2 linked regions of the Phyllobacterium zundukense genome follow. The protein of the gene in region 1 interacts with the protein of each later gene in a pairwise test. Links are inferred from orthologs where the notes say so. Each region holds a gene or a part of one and is shown on either strand. Other genes may lie near its edges.

What was found. The genes of interacting proteins can lie anywhere in the genome.
Region 2: the proteins of BLM14_RS18315 (region 1) and ptsN interact in binary tests that used the Escherichia coli proteins (3 or more experiments, as listed by UniProt). The link is inferred for Phyllobacterium zundukense from one-to-one orthologs.

The regions. Positions count from the first base shown.
Region 1 is NZ_CP017940.1:3,665,331-3,670,943, forward strand. What follows is about bases 985-4,253. They hold BLM14_RS18315 (sensor histidine kinase), read left to right. Parts: upstream 985-1,371; coding sequence 1,372-4,053; downstream 4,054-4,253. Other genes in these bases: BLM14_RS18310 (Dabb family protein), read right to left, coding at 985-1,168; BLM14_RS18320 (response regulator), read left to right, coding at 4,050-4,253. Also shown: BLM14_RS18305 (methylated-DNA--[protein]-cysteine S-methyltransferase), read left to right, coding at 1-814; more of BLM14_RS18310, read right to left, coding at 875-984; more of BLM14_RS18320, read left to right, coding at 4,254-4,736; BLM14_RS18325 (SDR family oxidoreductase), read right to left, coding at 4,767-5,549. UniProt on the Escherichia coli protein: Member of the two-component regulatory system KdpD/KdpE involved in the regulation of the kdp operon. KdpD may function as a membrane-associated protein kinase that phosphorylates KdpE in response to environmental signals.
Region 2 is NZ_CP017940.1:3,367,289-3,371,203, reverse strand. The notes cover bases 1-2,743. They hold ptsN (PTS IIA-like nitrogen regulatory protein PtsN), read left to right. Parts: upstream 1-1,011; coding sequence 1,012-1,476; downstream 1,477-2,743. Other genes in these bases: BLM14_RS16875 (glycoside hydrolase family 94 protein), read right to left, coding at 2,104-2,743; BLM14_RS16880 (Fur family transcriptional regulator), read right to left, coding at 1,523-1,957; hpf (ribosome hibernation-promoting factor, HPF/YfiA family), read left to right, coding at 336-926; rpoN (RNA polymerase factor sigma-54), read left to right, coding at 1-134. Outside these bases: more of BLM14_RS16875, read right to left, coding at 2,744-3,915. UniProt on the Escherichia coli protein: Seems to have a role in regulating nitrogen assimilation.

The DNA.
Region 1 (5,613 bases):
CAAGGATTACCGCGATCAGCCGTCGCTTGAGACGCTGGCCCGCGATACCGGACTGTCGCCGACAGCGTTGCAAAAGCTCTTCACCCGCTGGGCCGGCCTTTCGCCGAAAGGCTTCCTGCAGGCTGTGACCATCGACCATGCCCGCCGCTTGCTCGACGAGGGCATGCCGTTGCTCGAAACGGCTTATGAAACGGGCCTTTCAGGTCCAAGTCGCCTGCACGATCTGTTCGTCACCCATGAAGGCATGTCGCCGGGCGACTACAAGACCCGTGGCGCTGGCCTTACCATCCGCTATGGCTTCCTCATCTCGCCATTCGGACTGGCGCTGATCATGGTGACGGATCGCGGTCTGGCGGGCCTTGCCTTCGCCGACGCCGGAAAGGAGCGTGAAGCGCTCGCCGATATGTCGTCCCGCTGGCCCAATGCCACCTATGTGGAAGATCTTGCCGCAACCGCTCCCTATGCGGCCCGAATCTTCAACCCCGCCGAATGGCGTGCCGACAGACCGCTCAAGGTCGTCACCATCGGAACGGACTTCCAGCTGCGTGTCTGGGAGGCCTTGCTCAAGATCCCGATGGGCAAATGCGTCGCCTATTCGGATATTGCTGCTGATATCGGCTCGCCCAATGCATCGCGCGCTGTCGGGGCGGCGGTCGGGGCCAACCCGGTTTCCTTCGTCGTGCCGTGCCATCGCGCGGTCGGCAAGTCCGGAGCGCTCACTGGTTACCACTGGGGGTTGACCCGCAAGCGGGCAATTCTCGGCTGGGAAGCAGGTCAGTTGAGCGCTGGAGCAGATATGAGCCAGGCAGGCTGAGTTCGCACCGCATCTTCCCAGGTATGCTCTCGAAAGCCCGGCAAATTGTCGGGCTTTTCGTTAGCTCAGGGTCGATACCACGTCGGCGGAGATGCGCAGTTCACGCAAGGGGCGGACGACGGCTGTCGTCTCGCTGTAGATCGGATGCGCCTTGTAGGCAGCCAGTGCCTCGGCATCCTTGAACTCGCCATAGACGACCACGTCGATCTCACCGGAGATCGGATCGGTCTTGGTGTTCGTCATCACTTCAAAGACGGTGGAATGCGGAATTTCGCCAAGCCGCCGCAGGCCAGCGGCGATTGCCTCGACGTCTTCCGGGTTACGAGCGCTGAAGAATACAATATGACGGATCACGTTCTGATTTCCTGCTGTATTTGACTGCGCTGGACTTTTCATAGGAAGTCCCCCTCCGTCAATAGATGCGCTGTCGCAGCTTGATGAGAGGCATGAATTCAGCGACGATGCGGGTCTGCCCTTGGCATTTGCGGCCAAGCTGGGCTAAACGTTCTGGTGCCCGGCCGGTTATCGACGGGCGGCATGATTAATTTGAGGCGTAAATGGCCGATCACGGTCAAAAAAATCGACCAGATCCCGATAAATTGCTGGAACTTGCCGCCCGTGAAACGCGCGGCAAGCTGACTGTTTTTCTGGGAGCGGCGCCCGGCGTCGGCAAGACTTACGCCATGCTTTTGCGCGCCCGCCGACTGAAGGAAGATGGCGACGATATCGTCATTGGTCTCGCCGAAACCCATGGCCGCGCCGAGACGGCGGAATTGCTGGAGGGTCTTGAGGTCATGCCTCGCCGGCAGGTCACCTATCGCGACCGCTCGCTGGAAGAATTCGACCTCGACGCAGCGATAACTCGCAAGCCGAAAATTCTCGTGGTCGACGAACTCGCCCACACCAATGTGCCGGGCAGCCGTCACCCCAAGCGCTATCAGGATATCGAGGAACTGCTCTGGCAGGGCATCGATGTCTGGACCGCCATGAACGTCCAGCATCTGGAAAGCCTGAACGATCTGGTCACCAGCATTACCGGGGTTACCGTTCGCGAGATCGTTCCCGACACGGTCCTTAAACGGGCTGATGAGGTCTTGCTTGTCGATCTGCCGCCGGCGGAACTGATCGAACGGTTGAAGGAGGGCAAGGTCTATCTGCCCGGCAATGCCGAACGGGCGGCCGAAGGCTTCTTCAAACCGGCCAATCTGACGGCCCTGCGCGAATTGGCGCTGCGGCGCACCGCCGACCGTGTCGATGATCAGATGATCGACCTGTTGCGGCAGAACGCCATCGAGGGACCTTGGGCGACCGGCGAGCGCCTGCTCGTCTGCGTCGGCCCCGACAGCCTGTCCGACAAGGTCGTGCGCACCGCCAGCCGCCTGGCTTCAGGGCTCAATGCCCGCTGGCTGGTAGTTTCACTCACCCAGACCAATGATGCGGGCGCAGAGACCAGCAGGCGCATCGACGAACTGCTCGATCTCGCGGAGCGGCTTGGTGCAGAAACACGGCGTGTCATCGCACAGGATTTCGTCGAGGAAATCTTCCGTATCGCCCGGCGTGAAAACGTCACCCAGATTGTCGTCGGGCGTCCCAAGTCGCGGCGATTTGCCAATCCCTTCCGGCGTTCCCTGCCCGACGAGATCATCAAGCGCTTTACCGATATCGGTGTGCATATCGTCACCGGCGAAGAACAGGGTACGCCCTACGTGCCGCCAAAAATGCGCAAGCGATCCCGCCGCGAACTTGCGGTCGCCATCGCGATTCCCGCTGTTACAACGGGCGTGACAACGTTGCTTGGCCTCGGCGCAAGCAATATTGTCCATCCGCAAAATCTTTCCATGCTGTTTCTTGTCGCCGTGATCCTCTCGGCAATGATCAGCGGTCGGCTTTCTGCCGTTATCGCCGCCGGCCTCTCCTTTTTTCTGTACAATTTTTTCTTCCTCGAGCCACTGCATGATCTTAGCATCGCCAAGCCACATCAGTTGTTTTCGCTGATCATATTCCTGGCGGTCGCCCTGATGATCGGTGATCTTGCCGGTCGATTGCGCGACCAGGTCGACCGCTCGCGCAATCAGGCGAAGAACACTCAGGCGCTTTACGAATTCTCACGCAAGCTCTCCGGTACGGCGCGGCTGGACGATGTCCTGGTTTCCACGGCCACGCACCTGCATTCGACCTTTGGAACCGGCGTCGCCATCCTGCTGCCAAACGACGAAGACCTGGCGATACAGGCCGTATGGCCGCCGGACATGACCTTGGATGGTACGGACATGACCGCCGTACGCTGGGCTTATGAGAAAAACGAACGTGCCGGCCATGACACGGCGACATTGCCGCTGATCGACTGGCAATTTCTCCCCATCCTCACCTCGCATGGGGTGGCCGGTGTAGTGGGCCTCTCCTTGCAGCGCCATCCGCCATTGACCGAGAACGAAGACCGCATGCTCACCGCGATCCTCGATCAGACAGCAATTGCGATCGACCGCGCGCAGCTCGTTCGGGAAAATGCCAAGACCACGGCACTGCAGGAAAGTGAAAAACTTCACACCGCGCTGTTCTCGTCGCTCTCCCATGACCTGAAGACGCCGCTCGCATCGATCACCGGTGCTGTGACCACCCTGCGCCAGCTTGGCAGCCGCATCAAAGCCGACACACGCGACGATCTCCTGTTGTCCATTGAGGAAGAAGCCGCGCGTCTCACACGTTTTGTCGCCAATCTCTTCGACATGACGCGGATCGAAGCCGGGACGCTCAAGGTCAAGAATGTGCCTGTCGATGCGGCGGACGTCATTGCCTCGTCCATCGAGCGAATGAAGAAACTGAAACCGGAAATCGCCATCGAGATCAGCATCGCTCCTGATCTTCCCACGGTGAGCGGCGACCCCTCCATGCTCGGCCAGGTGCTGTTCAATTTGCTGGACAATGCTGCCAAATATGCCGGAGATGGGCCCATCGCCATCTATGCAAGGCAGGATGAATCGGAAGTTGCAATCAGCGTCACTGATCAGGGCAAGGGCATTCCGCCCAAGGACCTCGACAAGATTTTCGACAAGTTCTACCGGCGCGCCAAAGGTGATGGCCGCGCGCCGGGGACAGGGCTTGGCTTGTCGATCGCCCGAGGCTTCGTTGAATCCATGGGTGGAACGATCAAGGCGGAAAGCCCCGCCATCCGCAAGCGTGGAACCCGGTTCATCGTCCGGCTTCCCGCCACGCCCGACGATGAGGCAAAATCGGCATGAACCAGCACCGCATCCTCGTTGTCGATGACGAGCCTCAGATCCAGCGTTTTCTCAATCCGGCGCTGACCGCTTCGGGTTACGAGGTCATCATGGCCTCGACCGGTGCCGAAGCCGAGCGGCTGATCGCCACCAGCGCACCCGATCTAGTCATTCTCGACCTCGGTCTTCCCGACAAGGATGGCAAGGACGTGATCGAGACAGTACGGGCTTTTTCCGACGTGCCGATTATCGTCCTGTCGGCGCGTGACCGCGAGACCGAGAAGATTGCTTCGCTTGATCTCGGCGCCAATGACTATGTCGAGAAACCCTTCGGCATCGGTGAATTGCTGGCGCGGGTACGTACTGCACTGCGCCGGCAAGTGGCGGGTACCAGCGTCCCGTCACGCTTCGAGGCCAACGGACTTGTCGTCGACATGACCAAGCGCATTGTCACGCGCAATGGCGAAGAGGTGCACCTGACGCGCAAGGAATACCAGTTGCTGGTCCACCTCGTCCTGCATGCCGGATTGGTGGTGACGCATCGCCAGCTTCTCGCCTCGGTCTGGGGCGGCGCCCATGTGGAAGACCTGCAATATCTGCGCGTCTTCGTCGGCCAGTTGCGCGCGAAGATCGAGGACGATGCCAACAATCCGCAGTTCATCCGCACCGAGGCCGGTGTTGGTTATCGTTTTATCGCGGAGTGAGGGGTGCTGGCAGCCGCCCGGGTGACTCGCCTACCCCAACGTCGAATTGAATGCGCCGCCATCGAGCAGCAGGTTCTGGCCGACAATAAAGCCCGAAAACTGGCTGCAGAGGAAAGCCGCGGCTGCACCAAATTCTTCCGCCGTACCATAACGTCCGGTCGGATTGCCAGAATGGGCTTCGGCCCGCGCCTCCTCGATGGAAATCCCCTTCTCCTTGGCGGTCCGTTCGATGAATCCCTTGGTGCGATCCGTATCGTGCGAACCTGGCAACAGATTGTTGATGATGACGCCGTGCTTGGCGACCTGCCGCGCGGTTCCGGCGACAAAGCCGGTCAGGCCGCTGCGAGCCGCATTGGAAAGCCCGAGTTGCGCAATCGGGGATTTGACTGAACCCGAGGTGATGTTGACCACCCGTCCCCATTTTCGCTCGATCATGCCCGGAAGGATGGCGTTCATCAAAAGGATCGGCGTCAGCATGTTGTTGTTGATCGCCTTCAGCCATTCTTCCTCGCCCCATTCCGACCAGACGCCGGCAGGAGGACCACCGGCATTGTTGATCAGAATATCCGGTTGCGGTTCTACCCTCAGAAGCGCCTGACGTCCTGCTTCCGTCGTCACATCCTCGGCAACGATCTGCACCTTGACGCCGTATCTGCCGGCAATCTCCTTGGCCGTCGCACGCAGGGTTTCCTCGGTGCGTGCGTTCAGTGTGAGATCAACCCCGGCTTCCGCCAGCTTTTCTGCAACGCCGCGGCCAAGCCCTTTTGAGCTCGCACAGACGATGGCGCGTTTGCCTTTGATACCCAGATCCATGATGTCCTCGCCGATTCCTGTATGATGATCCTGATGATCCCTTATCGACAATTCCGGTACGCTT
Region 2 (3,915 bases), 300 kb from region 1 along the record:
GGGAGGCTATGAACATTGCTTCTTCTGTCCAAAGACGGCGCGAGAAAAAAGCCCAAACCTCTGTGCGCAAGAGCGATGGAAGGTCTGGATTCGTCCGCCACGCGGGTGTAGGATTCACGCGAGTGGGCAAGTGAGCCGGACCAAAGAAGTTCGGTCAGGGAGAGAAGCGCCGGTAATTTGCGACAATCGGAGCGAAAGCGCGCGTTAGGACATGAAGAATCAAAGGTGAAATGTGATGGAAAGCTCGCACGGAATGTGCGGGATGTCTTTGCTCGGCTCTCAACAACAGTGTAGATTGGCTCGGGCAATGAAAATCACAATGAAGGTGAGGTATCATGAGTCTGCGTGTATCTGGGAAACATATGGACATTGGTGACGCTTTCCGCATTCGGATTGAAGAGCGGATCGGGGAGATGGTGACCAAATATTTCGATGGCGGATATACCGGCCACGTAACCGTGGAAAAGCAGGGATCGCGATTTATTGCCGACTGCCTCATCCGCTTGGATACGGGTACGGTGCTGCAGGCAGCAGGCGAAGCGCAGGATCCGGTTCTTGCCTTTGACGCAGCGGGAGAGCGTGTCGACAAACGCCTCCGCCGCTACAAGCGGCGCTTGAAATCGCATCAGGCCCCAGGTTCGAATGGTGTTTTCGATGACGTTTCCTACCGCGTCATGGCGCCCGTGCCGGATGATGATGAAGATATTCCAGAAGACTATGCTCCAACCATCGTCGCAGAGACGTCGATGGCACTCAGAAGCATGAGTGTGGCATCAGCGGTCGTGGAACTCGATCTGAAAGATAGTCCTGTGGTTGTCTTCCGCAACTCTGGAAGTACGCAGGTTAATATCGTATATCGCCGCCCTGACGGAAATATTGGCTGGATAGATCCCTCGGCAGTGGCCGGCCAAAACGCTGCCCGGTAATGAGCAAAACGGATTCGTAGCGAAATTTGAACTATCGTTCGCGCTCGTGTAAGAGCGCGGACGGTAACTGGAAGGAAGAGAGATAATGGATCTGGGTGATCTCATTCAGCCTGACGCTGTCCTGCCCGCATTGAAAGTCAATTCCAAAAAACAGCTTTTGCAAATCATGTCGGAAAAGGCAGCCGCCTTGACCGGTTTGAGTGAGCGAGAGGTATTTGACACCGTCATGCAGCGCGAGCGCCTTGGCTCCACTGGTGTCGGCAATGGAATCGCCATTCCACACGGGAAGATCAACAGCGTCAAACGCATTGCTGGCGTTTTCGCCCAGCTCGAGACGCCTGTCGATTTCGAAGCGCTCGACGACCAGCCGGTCGATATCGTGTTTCTGTTGCTTGCGCCCGAAAATGCCGGTGCGGATCATCTCAAGGCCTTGTCACGGATCGCCCGTATGCTGCGGGATCCAGAGCGTATTGCAAAACTGCGCACTGCCCATGATGCGAGCCTGCTCTATGAGCTTTTAACGTCGCAGCCCACTTCAAACGCGGCTTGATTCACCGTTTATGCGTTTCAGCGAAAGCCGCCTCCGGGCGGCTTTTTCATGAGGAACGGTCGATCTTCCGCCCGTAAAGCTCAAGCCGATGATGGATAATGTCGTAACCAAGAGATCTGGCGATCTCCTCCTGCAGCTTTTCGATCTTGTCCGACTTGAATTCAATAACTGCGCCCGTATCGACGTCGATCAGGTGATCATGATGTTCACCGTGCGCCTGCTCAAATCGTGAGGGCCCGCCATTGAAGGCGTGGCGATGGATTGCTCCCATCTCCTCCAGCAGATTCATTGTGCGATACACGGTTGAGAGTGAAATGCTGTCATCGATCTCGATGGCGCGATGAAAGATCTTCATCGCGTCCGGGTGATCTTCCGTTGATGTCAAAATATCGAGAATGATCCGGCGTGGACGAGTGATGCGCACGCCTGCATTGCGCAGCTCTTTTTCATAATCCGGCTTCTGATTCAGGGCATGTTTCATGCGCGCAATTATGCGCCAGATCGGCGTCAGTTGCAAAGATTCTCAACTGGATAATCCAGCGAAACAGTTCGCGTGTTTCATTCAGGCCCTTCTCACGGCGAGAAAGAGACCGCCGCCAGCGAGTGAACGCGGGCGGCGGATTGATGTTACCCGGTAATGGCGGCGGCATCACTGACTGTGCTGCTTGGCGGCACTTCCACAAGTACCTTGTGCTCGCCTGAGGTTTCCAGCGGAATTCCACCATCGGCCTTGGTCAGCTTCTTGCCGTTGACGGTGACCTTCTTGCCGCCCTTGGCGGCCGGCTTTACCTCGACAGTGTAGCGGGCATCACCGTTGCGCAGTACAAAACTGAAACCGTCCCAATCCGATGGCAAGGCCGGATCGACGAACAGCCGGTCGTTCTGCCGGCTGATGCCGAGAATGCCTTCGGTTGCAACGCGATAAAGCCAGCCGGCCGAGCCAGTATACCAGGTCCAGCCGCCGCGTCCGCGCATCGGATCGACCGAATAGACATCCGCAGCCACCACGTAGGGCTCGACCCGATAGGATTCGGCCTTTTCCGCGTCCAGCGAGTGGTTCACCGGATTGAGTTTCCTGAACCAGCGATAGGCCTCATCAGCATCGCCAAGTCTCGCCATGGCAAGCACGGCCCATGTTGCGGCATGGGTATATTGCCCGCCATTTTCACGTACGCCAACCGGATAGCTCTTGATGTAGCCGGGATCGTGCCGCGACTTGTTGAAGGGCGGTGTGAACAGCTTGATGATATCCACTTCGTCATCGACGAGATGCGTTGCCACCGAATGCATGGCCTGCTTCGCCCGGTCCGGTTCGCCATAACCAGACAACACGCTCCACGACTGCGCGATGGAGTCGATCTTGCACTCTTCGCTCTTCTTCGAGCCAAGCGGTGAGCCATCGTCGAAATAGCCACGGCGATACCATTCACCATCCCAGCCGTCCTTTTCGAGAGCCGCCTTCAGGCTTTCGATATGAGCTTCCCAGCGCTGGATGCGATCCGTATCCTTGAAGTGTCTGGCGATGGGCAGGACGTCGCGCAACGTGCTGATCAGGAACCAGCCAAGCCAGACGCTTTCACCCTTGCCCTCTTCGCCGACACGGTTCATGCCATCGTTCCAGTCGCCGGTCAGCATCAGCGGCAGGCCGTGGGAGCCGGTACGGGCAATGGCGAGATCGAGCGCGCGGGCAGCATGCTCGTAGACGCTGACCTTCTCGCTGGAGATTGTCGGCTGATAGAAGGCATCGTGCTCGCCATCTTCCAGCGCCCGCCCCTCGATGAACGCGACCTGCTCGTCGAGAATGCTCATATCGCCAGTTACCGAGGTATAATGGGCGATGGCGTATCCGAGCCAGACAACGTCGTCGGAGATCTTCGTTCTCACACCGGCCCCTGTTGTCGGCAGCCACCAATGTTGAACATCACCTTCCTTGAACTGGCGGGCGGACACATTCAAAATCTGCTTTCGAGCAAGCGATGGATCGAGAATGAGCATGGACAGCGTGTCCTGCAGCTGGTCCCGGAAGCCGAAGGCACCACTTGCCTGGTAGAAGGCCGAACGCGCCCAGATGCGGCAGGCAAGGCTCTGATAGGGCAGCCAGCGATTGACCATCACGTCGAATGCATCGTCCGGAGTATCGACCTGCAATCCATCAAGGAAGTTCGTCCAGATCGCTTTGGAGGCCGAGAGCGTTTCCTCGAATGGACGCTTGTTATGTTCCGCGAGGATGCGGCGTGCCTCGTCGGCATTGCCGGCATCGCCCATATAGAACAGCACTTCCCTGGTTTCACCGGCAGCAAGTTCGATATCGATTGCAAGCGCGGCACATGGATCGCCACCCGCCTCGACAAGGTTCGACAAAGTCTTCGCCTGAAGCACGGCTGCTGGCCGATCGACCGTACCGAGCGCGCCCAGGAATTCGGCGCGGTCGGCTGTAAC